One region of the Erwinia sp. Eh17-17 genome, then DNA from elsewhere that is predicted to be linked to it. Evidence: predicted binding sites of a transcription regulator. Region 1 holds the regulator's gene; each other region holds the start of a gene.

Region 1 (7,580 bases):
AGTGCAAAACAGCAGCCGGTCATGGCTGACTGCGACAGTGCTGTGGCGATGATGCTGGATATGGGGGCGCATGCCGCCAAGTTCTTCCCAATGGGCGGCGAGAAGTCGCTGGCGGAACTCAGGGCGCTGGCAGAGAGCGCGGTGCGCCGGGGAATGACAATGATCGAACCGACCGGCGGTATCGATCTGGAGAACTTCAGCATTATTCTGGAAACCTGCCTGCGTGCCGGAGTGGCAAAGGTGATGCCGCATATCTACAGTTCGATTATTGATAAACAGAGTGGCAGAACGCGGCCGGAAGATGTTGCCAGTCTGATGCAGCAGGTGAAAGCGCTGATGTCATAAAGGAAGACAGGCCGGTCTTGCTCCGGCCTGTAAAAGGATTAGTCTTCGTCGAAGCCGGCGTTGAACAGATCAATCACCGCAGCCAGCGCTTCCTCTTCCTGAGGGCCGCTGGCTTCCACTTCAATGTGCCCGCCCTTGGCGGAGTCAAGCATCAGCAGAGCGATCACGCTGCTGGCTTCTGCTTCCGTGCCGCTTTCATTGCGCAACAGCACTTCCGCATCAAAACTCTGCACCAGTTCAAACAGCTTCATCGCCGGGCGCGCGTGCATGCCCAGCTTGTTTTTGATCTCAACAGTTTGCTTCACGGTCATGATTTGCGTTTTTCCAGCGTGCGGTGACGGGACTGTACGTTTTTACCGCGTGAGCGGAAGTAATCTGCCAGCTGTTCAGCAATATATACAGAACGGTGTTTGCCGCCAGTGCAGCCTATGGCCACGGTCAGATAGCTACGGTTGTTGGTTTCCAGCATCGGTAGCCACAGCTCAAGGTAGCTGCGTGTCTGATAGATAAAGTTATGCACTTCGGTATGACGGTCGAGGAAAGCGGCAACCGGGCGGTCAAGACCGGTCATCGGGCGCAGCTTCGGGTCCCAGTGCGGGTTAGGCAGAAAACGCACGTCAAAAACGTAGTCCGCATCAATCGGGATACCGTGTTTGAAGCCAAAAGACTCGAACACCATGGTCAGCTCACGCTCACGCTTGCCCAGCAGGCGGGTACGCAGCATTTCTGCCAGCTCGTGTACTGACATTTCCGATGTATCGATAATCAGGTCGGCGCGGGAACGCAGCGGTTCCAGCAGGTCGCTCTCTTCATCAATCGCGCTTTCCAGCGACAGATTCTTACTGGAGAGCGGATGCAGACGGCGGGTATCGCTGTAGCGGCGAATCAGCGTATTGCGGTCGGCATCAAGGAACAGCAGCTGCGGCGAAAAGCAGTCAGGCAGGCTGTTCAGTGCGGTTTCAAAGACTTCCGGAGATTCCGGCATGTTACGCACGTCAATGCTTACCGCGGCGGACATATTACGTTCCGCCAGCGAGTTCGCCAGGTCTGGCAGCAGGACGACGGGTAAGTTGTCCACGCAGTAAAAGCCCATGTCCTCCAGCGCCCGCAGGGCAACTGACTTACCTGAGCCTGAACGTCCGCTGACGATCATCAGCACCATTTCACAATTCCCCTCATTTAGCCCGCTTGACTAGCTCTCTTCGTGATCTTCCGTGATGATCTGGTAAAGATCCTCATCGCTTTGTGCTGAACGCAGGCGTCGCAGGACGGTTTTGTCCGCCAGGCGCTTGGCCACCAGAGAGAGCGTATGCAGATGTGTTTTACATTGATCGGCGGGTACCAGCAGGGCAAACAGCAGGTCCACAGGCTGATTATCAATCGCATCGAATGCAATGGGCTGGTCAAGGCGAATAAAGACGCCCACGGCACGCAGAGTATCTTCCTCCAGCTTGCCGTGCGGGATGGCAATGCCATTACCAATACCGGTACTGCCCATTCTTTCACGCGTCAGGATCGCTTCAAAAATGGTCTGATGCGGAAGATTAAGCTGTTTAGCCGCCAGTTCGCTGATGATTTCCAGCGCCCGTTTTTTACTCTGGCAATGTACGCCATTACGAGTGCAGGAGACGCTCAGCACGGAGCCCAGTTCCAGTTTTAGATCATTGTTCATCATAGTTTCACTTAACTTTTCACTTCCGCAGGCAGGTTGTTCTTCACCGACGTTCAGATCAAGAGATTAACATGCCGTATTGATTAACGGCTCGTATTCCCTGAAGAATACGAGCCGATACCGCTTTCAGCGTCCTCACCACCGTGAGGCCCGAAATAAACAATCAATGCATCGTGAGATTTAGTGTTGTTTTAGCTTGTCTTTATGTTTATTTAACTGGCGTGCGAGCTTGTCTATCAACCCGTCAATCGCCGCGTACATGTCTTTATCTTCCGAGGTGGCATGCAGCTCCCCACCGTTCACATGCAGCGTTGCATCTGCAATCTGTGTCACTTTCTCCACTTTCAACACAATATAGACCTGATTAATCCGATCAAAATAATGTTCCAGTTTGGCAAACTTTTCAGTCAAAAAATCACGCAGTGGCTCGGTGATTTCAACGTGTTGTCCAGTGATATTGAGCTGCATAGTGTCTTCCTTCTCTGTTCGTTCAGACCAGCTGTTTGCGCTGATTTGATGGCGGGATGGATAAAGACTCTCGGTATTTTGCCACAGTGCGCCGGGCGACCATAATTCCCTGTTCGGAAAGCAGGGTCGTCAGCTTGCTGTCGCTGAGTGGTTTGACGGGATTCTCCGTCGAGATTAACTTTTTCACCAGCGCACGGATCGCCGTGGAGGAGGCTTCGCCTCCGCCCTCAGTATTGACGTGACTGGAGAAAAAATACTTCAGTTCAAAAATGCCCCGTGGACTGTGCAGATACTTCTGGGTGGTCACACGAGAAATTGTCGATTCATGCATTTCTACCGCACTGGCAATATCGGCCAGCACCATCGGGCGCATGTGCTCTTCACCCTGCTCGAAAAAGGCCTGCTGCTGTTCGACAATACAGCGCGTCACTTTTAACAATGTGTCATTGCGGCTTTCCAGACTTTTAATCAGCCATTTCGCTTCCTGCAGATTACTGCGGATAAATTGCGAATCACTATCGCTGCGCGAGCTGGAGCCCAGCGAGGCGTAATGCTGGTTGATCTTCAGGCGTGGCACGCTGTCGGCGTTTAGCTCCACCGTCCAGCGATTGCTGACTTTACGCACCAGCACATCCGGGATGACATACTCAGGTTCCTGAGTATTGATCGACTGCCCCGGACGGGGGTCGAGCGTCTGGATGACCTGCATCGCACCTTTCAGCACCTCTTCTTTGAGGCGGGTGACGCGCATCAGGCTGCGGAAGTCATGGTTGGCCAGCAGGTCGAGGTGCTCACTGACGATCAGACGGGCTTCTTTCAGCAGCGGTAGATCGGCCGAAAATTGTGACAGCTGAACCAGCAGACAGTCGCGTAAATCACGCGCACACACGCCCACCGGGTCAAAACGCTGTACACGTTTCAGCACCGCTTCCACTTCGTCGAGGGTCAGGTCATCGTTACCCATACTCTCAAGCACTTCTTCCAGCGAAACCGTCAGATAACCGGTGTCGTCGACGGCATCCACAATCGACGTCGCGATGGCGCGGTCAGTATCGGTAAACGGCGTCAGCTCGACCTGCCACATCAGATAATCCTGTAGCGTCTGGGTGGTTTCACCCTGATAGACCGGCATTTCGTCGTCGTGGTAATCGGTACCCGTCCCTGATGGCGTGCCTGCGGTATAAATTTCGTCCCACGTGGCATCCAGCGGTAACTCTTCGGGCATATCCTTTTGTTCCAGCGCTTCTCTGGTATCCAGCGCTTCGGTTTCCTGATATTCGCGGGTATCAATTTCTTCGTGAATGTCGGTCTGTTCCAGCAACGGGTTACTTTCCAGCGCCAACTGAATTTCCTGCTGTAGCTCAAGCGTAGAGAGTTGCAGCAGGCGAATGGCCTGCTGCAACTGTGGCGTCATGGCAAGCTGTTGACTCAGCCTGAGTTGTAAACCTTGCTTCATGTTCAGAGTATTAATTCCCCAGAAATCTTACCGAATGCAAACACCTTATCAGAGTCTGAACTCTTCGCCCAAATAGACACGCTTAACTTGTTCATCGGCCAGGATCGCTTCCGGGGTGCCGTGGGCGATCAAATGCCCCTGGCTGACGATATAGGCACGCTCACAGACTGCCAGCGTTTCACGGACGTTATGGTCGGTAATCAGAACACCCAGGCCGCTGTCGCGCAGGTGCTCGATGATTTTTTTAATATCAATAACAGAAATCGGGTCAACACCGGCAAACGGCTCATCCAGCAGAATAAACTTAGGATTGGCCGCCAGCGCACGGGCGATCTCCACGCGACGGCGTTCACCGCCCGAAAGCGACTGACCGAGGTTTTCACGCAGGTGTTCGATATGGAACTCTTCCAGCAGTTCATTCGCCCGGTCTTCACGCTGCTCGCTGGTCAGATCGTCACGGATCTGCAATACCGCCATCAGGTTGTCATAGACACTCAGGCGGCGGAAGATCGACGCTTCCTGAGGCAGATAGCCGATGCCACGGCGCGCGCGCGCGTGCAGAGGCAAAATACTGATGTCTTCATCGTCGATCACAATGCGGCCAGCATCACGCGGCACAATTCCGACTACCATGTAAAACGTGGTGGTTTTACCGGCACCGTTTGGGCCAAGCAGGCCCACAATCTCACCAGACTTCACCTGAAGGCTGACATCTTCAACCACGCGGCGGCCTTTGTAAGCCTTCGCGAGGTTTTCCGCAATTAAGGTTGCCATGTTCGTTAGTTACTCTTTTTCTGACCGTTTGACGGTGTGCCTTTGTCCTGCAACTGTGACGGTACCAGTACGGTGGTGACACGTTTGCCCGTGCTGCCAAAGGCCTGCATTTTCTGCTCTTTCACCAGATAGGTAATACGATCGCCTTTCACATTGCTGTCGAGCTGTTCCAGATAGGCATTGCCGGTTAATTCAACCAGGTCCTTTTCCAGCTCATAGTGCATTTTCTGGGCGTGGCCCTGCACCGGTTTGCCGCTGTCCTGCATCTGATAGAAGGTCGCCGGGTTGCCGTAAGCATCCACAATGGTTTTCTTGCTGTCGCCGCCTGGACGGGTCACGACCACTTTGTCTGCGGTGATTTTGATCGTTCCCTGCGTCACGATCACTTTGCCGGTGAAGGTAGCCACGTTGCCCTGCATATCCAGCGCCTGGTTTTCCGAATCCACGTTCACCGGCTGGTCTGAATCGCCGGTCAGTGCGAAAGCCGGAACGCTTGCGGCGAGCAGGAGGGTCGCAGTCAGTAACTTAAGGCTTTTGTTCATTTTGAATTTCATAAGATGTTTTGACCTTTTCAATCAACTCAGCAGTTTTCTTCCGTAAATTCCCACGCATCTTCATACCTGTAGAGTTAAAGCTGCGGCCATAAAGTGTTACCTGATCGTCAGAGGTGACGTCCTGCGTTGTCAGGTTGATTTGAGCGTTATCCGTTTTGATACGCTCAAGCTGTGAGTCTTTTGTCAGGCTGTTAACTTCGACATGGCCGTACAGATACAGCATACGGTCGTTCGTCAGTTTTGCCTTATCACTCCGTACAGACCAGGTTGGCACCTTGTTCTCGTCGTAAGTGATCATCACCGGGTTATCGAACCAGCTCACCGCATCAGCGGAAAAGTAGGTCACTTTGTCAGAGACCAGCTTATAGCTCAGTGCCCCTTCGGGGTTATAAACGACGGTATGTGAGTTATCGCTCATATACGTCGGTTCGTTATTATCGGTCTTCTTTGCGGCGTCGTCGTCGTCCGACGCCGTCAGATTCCAGCCAATCAGTACAATGGCAATCAGTGCCAGAATCAGTGTTATCCAGCGTCTTGTTTTACTCATACAGACTGCCCTTTGGCCTCATCAAACTTACCCTGTGCGATCAATATGAGATCGCAAATTTCCCTTACAGCACCCCGACCACCGGCAATCCGCGTCACGTAGTCCGCGCGGGGCAGTAAAACCGGGTGCGCATCGGCCACTGTCACGCTCAGACCCACTTCGGCCATGACCGGCCAGTCGATCAGGTCATCGCCAATGTAGGCGACCTGCTCTGCACGCAGTGACAGTGTATCCAGAAGTTCGCGGAAGGCCAAAAGCTTATCGGTCTGCCCCTGGTAAAGATGAGTAATCCCTAACGTGGCGCAGCGATCTTCCAGCAATTTGGCTTTGCGGCCGGTAATAATGGCCACCTCAATATCGCTGGTCAGCAGACAGCGGATGCCGTAGCCATCGCGCACATTGAAGGCCTTCAGCTCTTCGCCGCTGTTACCCTGGTAGATCACGCCGTCCGACATGACGCCGTCAACATCGCAGATCAGCAGTTTTATGTTCTGCGCCTGCGTCATGACCTGCAGACTGACTGCACCGTAACAGGTCTCTACGGTGGCTGGTGGATGACTCATTATTATTCGATTCCTTAGGTTAAACCACGCCAGCCCGCAGCATGTCATGCATGTGCACCACGCCCAGCAGTGTGTCGCCATCGGCTACCATGACACAGGTAATATTTTTACTCTGCATCAGATTCAGCGCATCTACCGCCAGGGTGTTGGGCCGCACGCGGATCCCGCCCGGCGTCATCACGCTGTCGATGCCGGCATGCTGGATATCAATACCCATATCGAAGACGCGGCGTAAATCACCATCGGTGAAAATGCCTTCGATTTTCATCAAATCGTTGCAAATCACCGTCATCCCCATGTTTTTACGCGTTATTTCCAGCAACGCATCGCGCAGGGAGGCATCGCGACTCACGTGCGGCATCTCGCTACCCGAGTGCATGATATCATCAACGCGCAGCAGCAGCTTACGCCCCAGCGCGCCGCCAGGGTGCGAGAGAGCAAAGTCTTCCGGTGTGAAACCGCGCGCCTTTAACAGTGCCACGGCCAGCGCATCTCCCATCACCAGGGTTGCCGTGGTGCTGGTGGTCGGAGCCAGCCCCAGTGGGCAGGCTTCCTGCGGCACTTTAACACACAGATGAACATCCGCCGCGCGCCCCATTGCACTTTCCGGGCGGCCGGTCATGCAGATCAACGTCACCCGCAGGCGTTTCAGCACCGGGATCAGCGCCAGAACTTCGGACGATTCACCGGAGTTGGATATCGCAATCACTACATCACTGGGGCTGACCATCCCGAGATCGCCGTGGCTGGCTTCGGCAGGATGAACAAAAAATGCCGGACTGCCGGTGCTGGCAAAGGTGGCGGCTATCTTCTTACCGATGTGCCCGGATTTGCCCATTCCCATCACCACGACTTTACCCATGCAGTGGTAAATCAGTTCGCAGGCGCGAGCGAAGTCCTCATTGATATACTGGTCGAGCTGCTCCAGCCCTTCGCGTTCAATTCGTAATACTTCTTTCCCGGCCTGTTGAAAGTCAAAGCCGGGACAGGCAGTGTTAGACGCCATCATTATCCAGTCCTTTTACCAGAAGGTCACTGAGGGGAAGCCGTACAGCATTCCGACCCAGACGATAAATCCGCACAACAGCAGCGTGCCAGCCAGCCGTCCAATACGGCGACTGCGCTGCAAACAGATCAGTGTAAACACGGCACTGACACCGAGCATGACCCAGTAATCACGGGCAAAGATAGCGGTGTCGAG
Region 2 (7,580 bases), on a different contig from region 1:
AAACCATGAAGCAACCTGCACGCACACCCCAGGATAAAAAACCGGGCGCTAAAGTGAAACGTAAAACGCGTGATGAGATCAATCAGGAAGCGCGTGACCGCAAGCGTGATAAAAAGCACAGCGGCAATGTTTCCGGCAGCCGGGCTAACCCGGTCACCGAAAGCCAGAAAAACGCCAACGGCAAACCCGCCAAAGATCCCCGTATCGGCAGTAAAAAGCCTGTTGCGCTGGGTAATGATGTGGTGGTCAGCAAACCAAAACCAGCCAAAGTGGCAAAGCCCGTTGTTGAGAAAAAACCCCGCCTGACGCCAGAAGAAGAGCTGGCACAGCTGGAAAATGATGAGCGCCTGGATGCGCTGCTCGATCGTCTGGAAAATGGCGACAGCCTGTCAGCGGAAGAGCAGGCGTGGCTGGATGCCTCACTGGACCGCATCGATGTGCTGATGGAGCAGTTAGGGATAGCCCTGGACGATGGCGCTGAAGATGAGCAGGCAGAAGAAGATATGTATCGCCTGCTAAAAGGCGGACAGTAATCTGCGGCGAGACTTCGTTTCTCTGACGTTATTTGAGGCAGCGCAATCCGGCGCTGCTTTTTCATTTTAGGTATCTGGCGATGATTTGGCCTGGATCAATTATTGCGCTGATTCTGCTGTGCTGGCTTGGCGGGTTATTCGTTAAACTACAGCGGCTGTCGCGGCTGAAAACCCGGCTGCGCAGCAGGATCGTCAGCCAGCAACTTCCTGTCACGCGGCGGTCCATGCGACGACGATAAGGGACGTTACTATGCAGACGCTGACCACCGAGTGGGATCTCCCGCTGATTCAGAAATACAACATCGCCGGTCCCCGTTATACCTCTTATCCGACCGCGCTCGAATTCCATCAGAGCTATGACGAATCCGCCTTTCTGCAGGCGACACAGCGTTATCCTGAGCGCTCGCTGTCGCTGTATCTGCATATCCCGTTTTGCCACAAGCTCTGCTACTTCTGCGGCTGTAATAAGCAGGTGACACGCCAGCAGCACAAAGCAGATGACTATCTGGATGTGCTGGTGCAGGAAATTGCTGCGCGTGCGCCGCTGTTCAGCCAGCGTACGGTCAGTCAGATGCACTGGGGCGGCGGTACGCCCACCTTTCTCAATAAGGCACAAATCAGTCGGCTTATGGACTGCCTGCGCCAGCATTTTAACTTCAGTCCACAGGCGGAAATTTCAATCGAGGTCGATCCGCGTGAAATCGAGCTGGATGTGCTGGATCACCTGCGGCTGAGCGGCTTTAACCGTCTGAGCATGGGAGTGCAGGATTTTAATAAGCAGGTGCAGGAAAAAGTGAACCGCGTTCAGGATGAAGCGATGATCTTTGCGCTGATGGCGCGTGCGCGGGAACTGGGCTTTTCTTCCACCAACATCGACCTGATTTATGGCCTGCCAGCGCAGACGGCGGAGAGTTTTGCCTTCACGCTGCAAAAAGTGGCAGAGCTTAATCCCGACCGGCTTAGCGTTTTTAATTACGCTCATATGCCCGCGCTGTTCCCTGCCCAGCGTAAAATCAGGGACGAAGAACTGCCCGGTGCCAGGGAGAAACTGGATATTTTACAGCAAACCATCGCCACCCTGACGGCGCAGGGGTATCAGTTTATCGGTATGGACCATTTTGCCCGCCGTGATGACGAACTGGCCGTTGCCCAGCGTGCCGGTGAGCTACATCGTAATTTCCAGGGTTACACCACGCAGGGCGACAGCGACCTGCTGGGCATGGGGGTGTCGGCGATTAGTATGATCGGGGACAGCTACGCGCAGAATCGCAAAGAGTTAAAGCATTACTGTGCGGAAATTCAGGCAGGTAAAACCGCCCTCTGGCGCGGTTTGCAGTTGAGCGAAGATGACTGTCTGCGCCGTGATGTGATTAAAAGCCTGATCTGTCATTTCGCGCTGTCGTTCAGTGAGATTGAAACGCGCTATGGCATCGACTTTCGACAGTATTTTGCCGACGATCTCGCCGCTTTGCTGCCGCTGATCGGAGACGGGCTGGTGGAATACCACGCCAGTGGCCTTGTAGTGAGCGCTAAGGGACGATTGCTGATAAGAAACATCTGTATGTGCTTCGACCGCTACCTGCGGGAGAAAGCCTCTGGTGCGCAATTTTCGCGGGTGATCTGACCGGGCAGGTCGACCATAACACATCGTTGATCCCGGCGAGACGCTTGCGGACGGTCACGTGGGTGACAGGGGCAGGGGCGGACCTTCTTTTCCGGTCCGCCCGTATTGCGTCACGAACGTTATTCCATTCCCAACTCTTTCAGCTTGCGCGTCAGGGTATTGCGCCCCCAGCCCAGCAGTCTGGCCGCTTCCTGCTTGTGCCCCTGGGTGTGGCGCAGGGCCGTGGTCAGCAGCGTACGCTCCATCTCTGGCTGGGCTTCTGACAGCAGGTTTTGATGACCGGAACGCAGGGCGCGGTCGGCCCACTGTGCCAGCAGCGTCGCCCAACTGTCCGGCAGCGACTGTACCGGATTTTCCGGCGTCGAGGTTTCAAACAGCTCCGGCGGCAGATCCTGGATCAACACTTCCTGCCCGGCAGCCATCACGGTCAGCCAGCGGCAGGTATTCTCCAGCTGGCGAACGTTGCCTGACCAGTGCAGGCGTGTCAGCGCGGTTTCCGTTTCCGGGTGCAGGATTTTGGCCTCAACGCCCAGTTCTCTGGCGGCAACCTGCAAGAAATAACGCGCCAGGCGCGGGATATCTTCGCGGCGTTCGCGCAGCGGCGGCAGATGCACGCGGATCACGTTCAGACGGTGGAATAAATCCTCGCGGAATTTTCCCTCATGCACGCGCAGCTCAAGGTTCTGGTGGGTCGCGGCAATAATACGCACATCCACTTTGACCGGCGCATAGCCGCCAACGCGGTAGAACTGGCCGTCGGCCAGCACGCGCAGCAGGCGGGTCTGGACGTCCAGTGGCATATCGCCAATTTCATCCAGGAACAGCGTGCCGCCGTCTGCCTGCTCAAAACGTCCCTGGCGGATCTGATTGGCACCGGTAAATGCGCCTTTTTCATGGCCAAACAGTTCAGATTCGATCAGATCTTTAGGAATGGCGGCCATATTCAGTGCGATAAACGGCGCTTTTGCCCGTGGACTGTGGCGGTGCAGAGCATGGGCGACCAGCTCCTTACCCGTACCGGACTCGCCGTTGATCAGTACGCTGATGGATGAACGCGACAGGCGGCCAATGATGCGGAATACATCCTGCATGGCCGGCGCTTCACCGATAATATCGGTGGTGGGGCCGCTCACGGGTTGATTGCGCGGCTGCTGTTGCTCCTGATAGTGACTGATGGCGCGTTCAACCAGTGCCACCGCTTCGTCAATATCAAAAGGCTTAGGCAGGTAATCAAAGGCACCCTGCTGATAGGCGCTGACGGCGGCATCCAGATCGGAGTGGGCCGTCATAATGATCACTGGCAGCATCGGATGCCGTTGTTTGATCTGTTTCAGCAGAGCCAGACCATCCATCCCCGGCATGCGAATATCTGACAGTAAAACGTCCGGGGTTTTGGTCGCAAGGGCTTCCAGCACCTCACTGGCGCTGTCAAACGTTGCACAATTTAAACCAGCTCCGGTCAGTGCGCGTTCAAGCACCCAGCGGATGGAGCTATCGTCATCGACGATCCAAACTATCCCTCGTTGCATAGAAACCTCACTGGCGAATAGGCAGGTAAACCGAAAATTCAGTGTGTCCCGGCCAGCTGTGGAACTCTATTTTACCCGAATGCTGGTCGATCAGGCTGCGGGCAATGGATAACCCCAGCCCGGTGCCGCCCTCGCGGCCGCTCACCATCGGGTAAAACAGCGTGTCCTGCAGCTGTGCCGGAATGCCTGGGCCGTCATCCTCAATATCAATGCGGGCCACCAGGCGATAGCGTGTGCCGTGCAGCGTTAACTGAAACGCCGTACGGGTACGTAAAATAATGGTGCCGCCTTCTTCACCCAACGCCTGCAGCGCGTTGCGTACCACATTCAAAAGGACTTGTTCTATCTGGTCCGGGTCGTGCGGCAGCTCCGGCAGGCTCGGGTCGTAATCGCGCACCAGCGACACATTGTCCGGCAGCTCCATCGACACCAGATTGACTACGCGTTCAGCGACCTGATGAATACTCTGTGTGACATGCATCCCCGGCTGTTGCGGTCCGAGCAGGCGGTCGACCAGATTGCGCAGGCGGTCGGCCTGCTCAATGATGACCTTGGTGTATTCCGTTAACGCCGGGTCGGGCAGTGCTTTTGCCAGCAGCTGTGCTGCGCCGCGTAGCCCCCCCAGCGGGTTTTTAATTTCGTGTGCCAGGCCACGCACTAAATCACGCGCTGCCACCTGCTGCGCATGCTGAAGTTGCTCCTGACTGAGACGGCGCTGGTTATCCATGGGCGCCATTTCGAGCAGAACGAGTCCATCGGGCAGACGTTGAGCGGTGAGTGACATCACGTGCGCACGGCTGTCGACGACCAGCGTCACTTCGCTGTCGGTAAAACCTTGTCCGGCATCCAGACTTTCGAGCATGACCTCAATATTCAGGGAAAAATAACCCATCAGTTCCGGCAGGGGAGTACCAAAAAGCTTGCGGGAACTTTGTGCCAGCAACTGCTGTGCTGCGGGGTTGGCGTAATGGACCACCAATTCACTATCAACCAGCAAGATACTGTTGATCAGTGAATTGAGAATCTGCCCAGCATCGGGCGGCGTGCCGGTTGCCATACAGCGTTCTCCTGAAAGATATTTTGCACCAATTCAGTGCATTATAGCCATGTAACCCGAAAATCGTCCTGCTGACCGGGTAATTTGTGGTTAAAAAAGCCCATCCGGAGATGGGCTGAAAGTTTCCACGGCAACAAAATCCCTGGCGTCTGACATGGCACAAGTGCAACACGAAATCAGCCAGGTTTACTTCTAAATCAAACGCTGTAGTACAGTTCGAACTCAACCGGGTGTGGCGTCATACGAACGCGGTCCATTTCTGCCTTACGCAATTCGATGTAAGCTTCGATTGCGTCGTCAGTGAACACGCCACCACGGGTCAGGAACTCGCGGTCTTCGTTCAGTGCAGCCAGGGCTTCGTCCAGTGAACCAGCCACTTTTGGAATCTCAGCTTCTTCTTCCGGCGGCAGGTCGTACAGGTTTTTGTCCATCGCATCGCCAGGGTGGATCTTGTTGATGATGCCGTCCAGGCCAGCCATCAGCAGTGCAGCGAAGCACAGGTATGGGTTTGCTGCTGGGTCCGGGAAGCGCGCTTCGATACGGCGGGCTTTCGGGCTGGCAACCACTGGGATACGAATAGAAGCAGAACGGTTACGGGCAGAGTAAGCCAGCATCACTGGTGCTTCATAGCCTGGGACCAGACGCTTGTAGGAGTTAGTGGTCGGGTTCGCCAGGGCGTTGATCGCTTTAGCGTGTTTGATCACACCGCCGATGTAGAACAGCGCCATTTCAGACAGGCCGCCGTATTTGTCGCCAGCGAACAGGTTGGTGCCGCCTTTAGACAGAGACATGTGGCAGTGCATACCAGAACCGTTATCACCGAACATTGGTTTTGGCATAAAGGTCGCGGTTTTGCCGTAAGCGTGAGCCACGTTGTGAACCACATATTTGTAGATCTGAATTTCGTCAGCTTTTTTGGTCATGGTGTTGAAGCGGGTCGCCACTTCGTTCTGACCTGCTGTTGCTACTTCATGGTGATGAGCTTCAACCACCAGACCCATCTGTTCCATAGTCAGACACATGGCAGAACGGATGTCCTGTGCTGAGTCAACCGGTGGCACCGGGAAGTAGCCGCCTTTCAGACCCGGACGGTGGCCTTTGTTGCCGCCTTCGTATTCTTTACCGGAGTTCCAGTAAGCTTCGATATCGTCGATAGCCACGTGAGAACCGGAGGTGCTGCTGCCGAAACGGATATCGTCAAACAGGAAGAACTCTGGCTCTGGCCCAAACAGCACGGTGTCTGCAATGCCGGAAGAGCGCAGGAAGTCTTCAGCGCGTTTCGCGATGGAGCGCGGGTCACGGTCATAGCCCTGCATGGTGCCTGGCTCAAGAATGTCACAACGGATGATCAGTGTGGAATCAGCAAAGAACGGGTCAATGACAGCAGTGGTTGCGTCAGGCATCAGAACCATGTCGGATTCGTTAATACCTTTCCAGCCACCAATTGAGGAGCCGTCAAACATTTTGCCTTCTTCGAAGAAGTCAGCGTTAACCTGATGAGCGGGGATAGTCACGTGCTGCTCTTTACCTTTGGTATCGGTAAAACGCAGGTCAACAAATTTGACTTCGTGCTCGTTCATCATCGACAGAACGTGTTCAGCGGACATACTTAACTCTCCTGGATTTTGTCATTGTCGTCGTGATAGAGAACTTCACGGGTGCGCTTTGCGTTTCAGGGCGCTTACTCCGATAATAAAGATCTCTGCCGCGCTATCAACCGTTGTGGAAACTGGTGTTTTTCGCTTAATGAGTAATTGCGAAATCTATGCCAACTTTTTTATTTCATGAAAAAAGCGCTATGATGCACCCTCTCGTGAAACGGGGACTGCACCACAATGGAAGTCGCGCACCATTTTGGTGCTATTGAGTGATTAATGGGCACTGTTTTGGTGCAATTTTTCGTCACAGTGCAATGTTTGCACTGAAAATGGCTATAAAAGCAATCCGGACAGTTATCTTTATATGAAATATGTGATCCTGTTCAGTCCTTCGATTAATCCGTGTACAATAGCGCGCTATTTCTAAATGCCTGAGGCAAAGCTGTGATCGAAAATTTGCGTAACATCGCCATTATTGCCCACGTTGACCACGGTAAAACTACCCTGGTTGATAAGTTGCTGCAGCAGTCCGGGACCTTTGATGCCCGCACCGAAGCAACCGAACGCGTAATGGACTCCAACGATTTGGAGAAAGAGCGTGGGATTACCATCCTCGCAAAAAACACCGCCATTAAATGGAATGACTACCGCATCAACATCGTGGATACCCCAGGACACGCCGATTTCGGCGGTGAGGTAGAGCGTGTGATGTCAATGGTCGACTCGGTGCTGCTGGTTGTGGATGCAATGGATGGCCCGATGCCGCAAACCCGTTTCGTGACCAAAAAAGCGTTTGCTAATGGTCTGAAGCCGATCGTGGTAATCAACAAAGTTGACCGCCCTGGCGCGCGTCCTGACTGGGTTGTTGACCAGGTCTTTGACCTGTTCGTTAACCTGGACGCGACCGACGAACAGCTCGACTTCCCGATCATCTATGCTTCTGCCCTGAACGGTATCGCAGGCCTGGATCATAACGATATGGCGGAAGACATGACCCCGCTGTACGAAGCGATCGTGAAACACGTTTCTCCACCACAGGTTGAGCTGGAAGCCCCGCTGCAGATGCAAATCTCCCAGCTGGACTACAACAACTACCTGGGTGTTATCGGTATCGGCCGCATCAAACGCGGTAAAGTTCGTCCGAACCAGCAGATCACTGTGATCAACAGCGAAGGCAAAACCCGTAACGCTAAAGTCGGTAAAGTTCTGACCCACATGGGTCTGGAGCGTATCGAAGCG
Region 3 (7,580 bases), on a different contig from region 1:
CGGTATGTCGAACCTGCTGGCTATCGGCGGCGGCAGCTGGATGGTCTGGCATGGCACGTTAACCCTGGGGCAGTTGACCAGTTTTGTCATGTACCTGGGCCTGATGATCTGGCCGATGCTGGCGCTGGCGTGGATGTTTAATATTGTCGAACGTGGCAGTGCGGCCTGGACGCGGATTCAGTCGCTGTTGGCGGAAGCGCCTGCGGTCGTTGACGGCGATCGGCCGTTACCGGAAGGGCGTGGCCAGTTACAAATTGCCGTGCAGGCGTTCAGTTACCCCGGTGCACAGCAGCCTGCACTGCGTGATCTGAACGTAACGATTCAGCCGGGTCAGATGCTCGGTCTGTGTGGCCCGACCGGTGCCGGTAAAAGCACCCTGCTGAGCCTGATACAGCGCCACTTCGATGTCAGTCAGGGGGATATTCGCTATCACGATCTCCCTCTGCCACAGCTGCGTCTTGATGGCTGGCGCAGCCGCCTGGCAGTGGTCAGCCAGACGCCGTTCCTGTTCTCCGATAGCGTGGCTAACAACATTGCGCTGGGCCGCCCAGGCGCAACGCAGAGTGAGATTGAGCAAGCTGCACAGCTTGCTTTCGTCCACGACGATATACTGCGTCTGCCGCAGGGCTATGAAACTGAGGTTGGGGAGCGGGGCGTGATGTTGTCTGGTGGTCAGAAACAGCGTATTTCGATTGCCCGCGCCCTGCTGCTGGAGGCGGAAATCCTGGTGCTGGATGATGCCCTGTCCGCGGTCGATGGCCGGACTGAGCATCAGATCCTGCATAACCTGCGCAGCTGGGGCGAGGGGCGTACGGTGATCATCAGCGCGCACCGCCTGTCAGCCCTGACTGAAGCCAGCGAAATTCTGGTATTGCAGCATGGTCAGGTGGCGCAGCGGGGTAATCATGAGCAACTGGCTGTGGCGCAAGGCTGGTATCGCGATATGTACCGCTATCAGCAGCTCGAAGCCGCGCTGGACGAAGATGACATTGAGCAGGGAGTCGTGCCACATGGCTAATGTTACCCAACTGTGGCCTACCCTCAAACGGCTGCTTTCTTACGGTGCTCCGTGGCGTAAATCCCTGAGCCTCGCGGTACTGATGCTATGGGTGGCGGCTGCCGCCGAAGTGCTGGGGCCGGTGCTGGTCAGCTATTTTATTGACAATATGGTGGCAAAGCACCACATGCCGGTGGGCCTGGTGGTCGGGCTGGTGGTCAGCTTCCTGCTGCTTCAGCTGCTGGCCGCGGGGCTGCACTACTGTCAGGCGCTGTTGTTTAACCAGGCGGCGGTGGGGGTGGTTCAGCGTTTGCGCACCGATGTGATGGATGCTGCACTGCGCCAGCCGCTGGGCGCGTTTGATACCCAGCCGGTCGGGCAGATAATCTCACGGGTCACTAATGACACGGAGGTGGTGCGCGACCTGTACGTCACCGTGGTGGCAACGGTGTTGCGCAGTGCCGCACTGGTCGGGGCGATGCTGGTGGCGATGTTCAGCCTTGACTGGCGTATGGCGCTGGTAGCCATCACGATTTTCCCGGCAGTGCTGGTGGTGATGATGATTTATCAGCGTTACAGCACGCCAATTGTACGGCGCGTACGCAGCTATCTGGCGGAAATTAACAACGGTTTCAATGAAGTCATCAACGGTATGAGCGTCATCCAGCAGTTTCGCCAGCAGGCACGTTTTGGCGAGCGAATGGGGGAGGCCAGCCGCTCCCACTATCTGGCGCGTATGCAGACGCTGCGGCTGGACGGTTTCCTGCTGCGGCCATTGCTCAGCCTGTTTTCAGCAATGATCCTTTGCGGGTTAATGATGCTGTTTGGTTTCACCTCTGTGGGCAGCATTGAGGTCGGTGTGCTGTATGCCTTTATCAACTACCTTGGACGCCTGAATGAGCCGCTGATCGAACTCACCACCCAGCAGTCGATGCTGCAACAGGCTGTGGTGGCCGGTGAACGTATTTTTGAACTGATGGATGCACCGCGTCAGCCCTACGGCGAGGATAACGAGCCGCTGCGCAGCGGCAGCATCGATATTCGTGATGTGACCTTTGCTTACCGCAGCGGTCGCCCGGTCCTGACGGACATTAATCTCTCGGTGCCGTCGCGGCATTTTGTTGCGCTGGTCGGCCACACCGGCAGCGGCAAAAGTACGCTCGCGAATCTGCTGATGGGCTACTACCTGCTGAGTCAGGGTGAAATCTTGCTGGATGGCCGACCGCTCTCGTCGCTCAGCCATGGCACCCTGCGCGGAAGCGTGGCGATGGTTCAGCAGGACCCGGTCGTGCTGGCCGATACCTTCTTTGCGAATGTCACGCTGGGGCGGGATATTAGTGAAGACGCCGTGTGGCAGGCGCTGGAAACGGTGCAGCTCGCTGCGCTGGCGCGTGAGTTACCGGACGGCATTCACACCCAGCTGGGTGAGCAGGGTAATAATCTTTCTGTCGGGCAGAAACAGCTGCTGGCGATGGCGCGTGTGCTGGTTGCGGCGCCGCAGATCCTGATCCTGGATGAAGCCACTGCCAATATCGACTCCGGTACGGAGCAGGCGATCCAGAAAGCATTGCGTGCGGTGCGCGAGCGTACCACGCTGGTAGTTATCGCTCACCGGCTGTCCACCATTACCGAAGCTGACACTATCCTGGTGCTGCACCGTGGTCAGGCCGTCGAGCGCGGTAGCCATCAGCAGCTGCTGGCAGCCAAAGGGCGCTACTGGCAGATGTACCAGCTTCAACTGGCGGGTGAAGAGCTGGCAGCAGCTGAGAACGGTTAATTCTCTGCCGCTGCGCTGCACCAAATTCAGGCGAAAAAATACCCTGTAAACCCACAAATGCACTGCCCTGACGCATGGCGCACCTTTCTGGTGCGTTTTTGCTCATCTCCTTTCCTTACCGTCCTTCCAGGTGTGATCTGCGTCTCAGCTGCGGCTCAGACCAGCACTGACTAATCGTCTGAAAAATTCATATTTTTAAACTCTGGCACAGCCTTTGCTTTAATCATTTCGTGTCGCTGAAACAACCTGATTTTTTACCTGGAGGGGATCGTATGAAGCTGGTTACCGTGGTAATCAAACCGTTCAAACTGGAAGACGTGCGTGAAGCACTGTCGTCAATCGGCATTCAGGGTCTGACCGTGACTGAAGTCAAAGGCTTCGGCCGCCAGAAAGGACATGCAGAACTGTATCGCGGTGCTGAATACAGCGTGAACTTCCTGCCAAAAGTAAAAATTGATATCGCTATTGCCGATGACCAGCTTGACGAAGTGGTCGATGTCATAAGCAAAGCAGCCTACACAGGCAAAATTGGTGACGGGAAGATCTTCGTTGCAGAATTGCAGCGTGTCATCCGTATTCGCACCGGCGAAACTGACGAAGCAGCACTGTAATTCGGGGCTCAGAATTGTGATGGGATGGGACAAAATGAAAAAACTCGCTAAGTTTGGCCTCGCCGGTGTTGCGCTTTTACCGTCGCTGGCAATGGCTGCCGCTCCTGCGGTTGCTGACAAAGCTGATAACGCCTTTATGATGATCTGCACCGCGCTGGTGCTGTTTATGACCATTCCGGGTATCGCACTGTTCTACGGCGGTCTGATCCGCGCCAAAAACGTGCTGTCGATGCTGACTCAGGTCGCTATGACTTTTGCCATCGTCTGTGTGCTGTGGATGGTTTACGGTTATTCACTGGCGTTCAGCGAAGGAAATGCCTTCTTCGGTAGCTTTAACTGGGCGATGCTGAAGAATATCACGCCGACGGCGGTGATGGGGTCTTACTATCAGTATATTCATGTGGCATTCCAGGCTTCCTTCGCCTGTATTACCGTAGGGCTGATTGTTGGTGCCATCGCAGAGCGTATTCGCTTCTCTGCATTACTGATCTTCGTGGTTATCTGGCTGACCTTTGCTTACCTGCCCATTGCCCACATGGTCTGGGCCGGTGGTTTCCTGGCGGCTGATGGCGCGCTGGACTTCGCGGGCGGTACGGTTGTTCACATCAACGCTGCGGTGGCGGGGCTGGTGGGGGCTTACATGGTGGGTAAACGTGCCGGTTTCGGTAAAGAAGCGTTTAAACCGCACAACCTGCCGATGGTCTTCACCGGTACGGCGATCCTGTACTTTGGCTGGTTTGGCTTCAACGCCGGTTCTGCCAGCGCGGCCAATGAGATTGCTGGCCTGGCGTTCCTCAATACCGTCATTGCGACGGCTGGTGCGATGCTGAGCTGGACCTTTGGTGAGTGGGCGCTGCGCGGTAAACCTTCTCTGCTGGGTGTGAGTTCCGGTGTGATTGCCGGTCTGGTTGCCATCACTCCGGCCTGTGGTTATGTCGGCGTCGGCGGGGCGTTGATTATCGGTCTGGTCGGCGGACTGGCGGGGCTGTGGGGTGTCACTATCCTGAAAAAATGGCTGCGCGTTGATGACCCTTGTGACGTATTCGGTGTCCACGGCGTGTGCGGTATCGTTGGCTGTATCCTGACCGGTGTCTTCGCTTCTTCTTCACTGGGTGGCGTGGGCTATGCGGAAGGTGTGACCATGGGTCATCAGGTCTGGGTTCAGCTGTTCAGCGTGGGTCTGACCATTGTCTGGACGGCGGTTGTTGCCTTCATCGGCTTCAAAGTGGCCGACATGATTGTCGGGCTGCGCGTACCGGAAGAGCAGGAACGCGAAGGTCTGGACGTCAACAGCCACGGCGAGAATGCTTACAACAACTAAATCTGAGCGCTAAAAAATAACGAAAAAGCGGGCCAGCAGGCCCGCTTTTTTTATGCCTGATGTTAAGCACGCTGGCGAATAACGCCCTCCTGGACTGTAGACGCCACCAGCACCCCCTGCTGGTTCCAGAACTCACCGCGTACAAATCCGCGCGCGCTGGACGCCGACGTGCTCTCTACGCTGTACAGCAGCCATTCGTTAAGGTCAAAAGGGCGGTGGAACCACATTGAGTGGTCAATGGTGGCCACCTGCATTCCAGGTTCCAGAAAACCTTTACCGTGTGGCTGTAATGACACCGGCAGGAAGTTAAAGTCAGAGGCATAGCCCAGCAGATACTGATGGATGCGCTTATCCTCCGGCATGGTGCCATTGGCGCGCAACCAGGTATAGCGGGCCGGTTCACTGATATGCCCTTTTAACGGATTGTGGAACTCAACCGGACGGATCTCGAAGGGTTTTTCCGCCAGGAATTTATCCCGCGCCTTCTCAGGAATATAGTGCGCCAGCTGGCGGGCGATTTCAGTTTCTGAGGGCAGGCTATCCGGGCCGGGAGCGTCAGGCATGATTTTTTGATGTTCAAAACCTGATTCAGGACCCTGAAAAGAGGCGGTCATATAGAAAATAGGTTTACCGTTTTGCACCGCTTTCACGCGGCGGGCGCTGAAACTCTGGCCGTCCCGCAGGTTTTCGACATCGTAAATAATCGCTTTCTCACTGTCACCCGGGCGCAGAAAGTAGCTGTGGAAAGAGTGAATAATACGTTCCTGCGGCACCGTCTGTTTGGCAGCATACAGCGCCTGACCTACCACCTGCCCCCCAAAAACCTGACGCAGGCCCAGATCTTCACTCTGCCCGCGGAACAGACCTTCTTCCAGGGTTTCCAAATCCAGCAGGTTTAACAAATTTTGCAGCGCCTGGCCCATATGCAGTTCCTCAGTAATTTTTCCGTTACCAGTTTGCGAGATCCGACCAGTTAGCGTCAACGTCTCTTTATGCGATATGAGGGGGGAGGGAGATAATTCTGATTATCGTTGAGTCCAGGCAAAATCAGTAACTTGTGCCAGAATTAAAGCTACGCTGGCAGTTTAAGACTGCTTTTTTACGGCGAAGTGTCTGTCGTAAGCATTGATCGAAAGGAGAAACTATCAATGAAATTCTGGCATGTATTAAGTGGTGCGGCTCTGGCTGTGGCTATTTCAGGCTGTGCTGATAAAAGCAAAGATGTGCCTACCCCGACCCTTGGCTCGCAGGTGACGGGACAACAGGCAGTGATCAAACAGCCTAACGTCAGCGGTACGGTCTGGATCCGTCAGAAGGTCGCACTGCCGCCTGATTCGGTCCTGACAGTGACACTGTCCGATGCGTCGCTGGCGGATGCCCCGTCTAAAGTTCTGGCTCAGCGGGTTGTTCGCACCGAGGGCAAGCAGGCACCGTTCCAGTTCACCCTGCCGTTTAACCCGTCAGATATTCAGCCTAATGCGCGCATCCTGCTGAGTGCAGCGGTGGTGGTCGATGGCAAGATGGTGTTTATTACCGATACGGTTAAACAGGTGGTCACTACAGGCGGTACGCGTCAGGACCTGACGCTGGTGCCGGTTCCGTCAGTGGCAATGCCAACCCAGAGTGGGGCAGCCACCACCGTGCCGTCCACGTCACCTACGCAGGTAACGCCTTCAGCAGCCGTTCCGGCACCGACTTCGCTGTAATCAACATCGGGGCGGCATACCGCCCCACATCACCACTGCCAGCGATATTTCTTCAGGTCAATTCGCCCTTCACGCGATACCGCAATCCCTTCCTGCTGAAGTGCCGTGCGCTGTCGGGTGAGATCGTCCCCCACCAGAGAAATTTCACCTTTGCGATTTATCACACGATGCCAGGGTAGCTTGCTGCCGGCGGGCAGGCGTTTCAGCACGCCTCCGACCTGACGGGCTGCACGCGGTGAACCTGCCAGTTGAGCAATTTCACCGTAGGTGGTAACGCAGCCATAAGGAATGGCGGCGACAATCTGATAAATGCGTTGCTGAAAACTGTCATTTTCGGAATTCATGGGCGTCCGTAGCGGGGGAATAAGCGGCAGATCGTGCAAGAAACCAACGGTCATCAGGGGGCGGCTTGCAATTGGCGAGGGCATCATTGATAATGCCTGCGCTCTGGTTACCCAGGGCAATCAATGGGGGCCCGGTTGGTTCTCCCGCAATGCTAATTTGTGAACTCGGTCAGATCCGGAAGGAAGCAGCCGTAACAGATGACGCGTGTGCCGGGATGTAGCTGGCAGGGCCCCCACCCAATTCTGCCCTGTCCCGCTTTCCTGCCTCACTCTGTATACGCCAACATTCAATCTTTAACGTACAAACTTCCACACTGCGACGGGCACTTTGTCATACAGTTTATTCATTGTCAGTTCAGCCAGACGATGATCGGCAGCTGAATAGAATACCGCAAGTTCATCATCAGATAATTCGTATTTGTTTTTTTCGATAACGCGTTCAAGCGTGTCGATTGAACGACAACGCCTGAGGCGCATCAGATAATCAGTTTTTGTTAAAAGTTTGTCTGTCATTATTAAACCGTAATTGATTAATGGGTTGCTAAAAGGAATGGCTGGCCTGTATGCGACCGGTTGCACATTCTTCTGCAAAAATGTTGAACAGTCGCCTGGCTGATTTTTGCCAGCGCTGCAGGTCCTGAACATTAATGCCGTAATTACTGAACAACATGAAGGTGTCATCAAGGTATTCATCAATCTGGCTTATCAGATCGCTATCCTCAATGTGCTTAATTTTGTAATTCATAGTGAAGGCAGCAATATGCTCAATCAGGTCATTAAGCTGTAGATTGACAGCAGAGGTAGGATCGTTAACCCAGCCATGA

What was found. The regulator sigma-54, encoded in region 1, starts transcription at its own class of promoters, with help from an activator protein. The targets are predictions, from matches to a motif close to GTTGGCACANNTTTCGCTNT.
Region 2: a site for sigma-54 is predicted at 6,497-6,516, ahead of glnA (glutamate--ammonia ligase). Genes of this name have one in related genera too.
Region 3: a site for sigma-54 is predicted at 2,976-2,995, ahead of glnK (P-II family nitrogen regulator). Genes of this name have one in related genera too.

What each region holds. Positions count from the first base shown of each region.
Region 1 covers NZ_JBDFQT010000008.1:101,149-108,728, reverse strand. Annotated here, with positions in the region: gene ABEH87_RS18230 (KDGP aldolase) at 1-345, shown strand, start outside; gene npr (PTS phosphocarrier protein NPr) at 384-656, opposite strand; gene rapZ (RNase adapter RapZ) at 653-1,507, opposite strand; gene ptsN (PTS IIA-like nitrogen regulatory protein PtsN) at 1,538-2,020, opposite strand; gene hpf (ribosome hibernation promoting factor) at 2,198-2,485, opposite strand; gene rpoN (RNA polymerase factor sigma-54) at 2,508-3,941, opposite strand; gene lptB (LPS export ABC transporter ATP-binding protein) at 3,990-4,715, opposite strand; gene lptA (lipopolysaccharide ABC transporter substrate-binding protein LptA) at 4,721-5,269, opposite strand; gene lptC (LPS export ABC transporter periplasmic protein LptC) at 5,241-5,816, opposite strand; gene kdsC (3-deoxy-manno-octulosonate-8-phosphatase KdsC) at 5,813-6,379, opposite strand; gene kdsD (arabinose-5-phosphate isomerase KdsD) at 6,399-7,385, opposite strand; gene ABEH87_RS18175 (calcium/sodium antiporter) at 7,401-7,580, opposite strand, start outside.
Region 2 covers NZ_JBDFQT010000009.1:7,720-15,299, forward strand. Annotated here, with positions in the region: gene yihI (Der GTPase-activating protein YihI) at 6-533, shown strand; gene hemN (oxygen-independent coproporphyrinogen III oxidase) at 784-2,157, shown strand; gene glnG (nitrogen regulation protein NR(I)) at 2,277-3,686, opposite strand; gene glnL (nitrogen regulation protein NR(II)) at 3,694-4,743, opposite strand; gene glnA (glutamate--ammonia ligase) at 4,941-6,350, opposite strand; gene typA (ribosome-dependent GTPase TypA) at 6,786-7,580, shown strand, end outside.
Region 3 covers NZ_JBDFQT010000002.1:772,708-780,287, reverse strand. Annotated here, with positions in the region: gene ABEH87_RS09105 (SmdA family multidrug ABC transporter permease/ATP-binding protein) at 1-1,018, shown strand, start outside; gene ABEH87_RS09100 (SmdB family multidrug efflux ABC transporter permease/ATP-binding protein) at 1,011-2,774, shown strand; gene glnK (P-II family nitrogen regulator) at 3,047-3,385, shown strand; gene amtB (ammonium transporter AmtB) at 3,420-4,706, shown strand; gene tesB (acyl-CoA thioesterase II) at 4,769-5,629, opposite strand; gene ABEH87_RS09080 (YbaY family lipoprotein) at 5,855-6,412, shown strand; gene ABEH87_RS09075 (MGMT family protein) at 6,442-6,756, opposite strand; RNA gene ffs (signal recognition particle sRNA small type) at 6,890-6,986, shown strand; gene ABEH87_RS09065 (HHA domain-containing protein) at 7,051-7,269, opposite strand; gene tomB (Hha toxicity modulator TomB) at 7,298-7,580, opposite strand, start outside.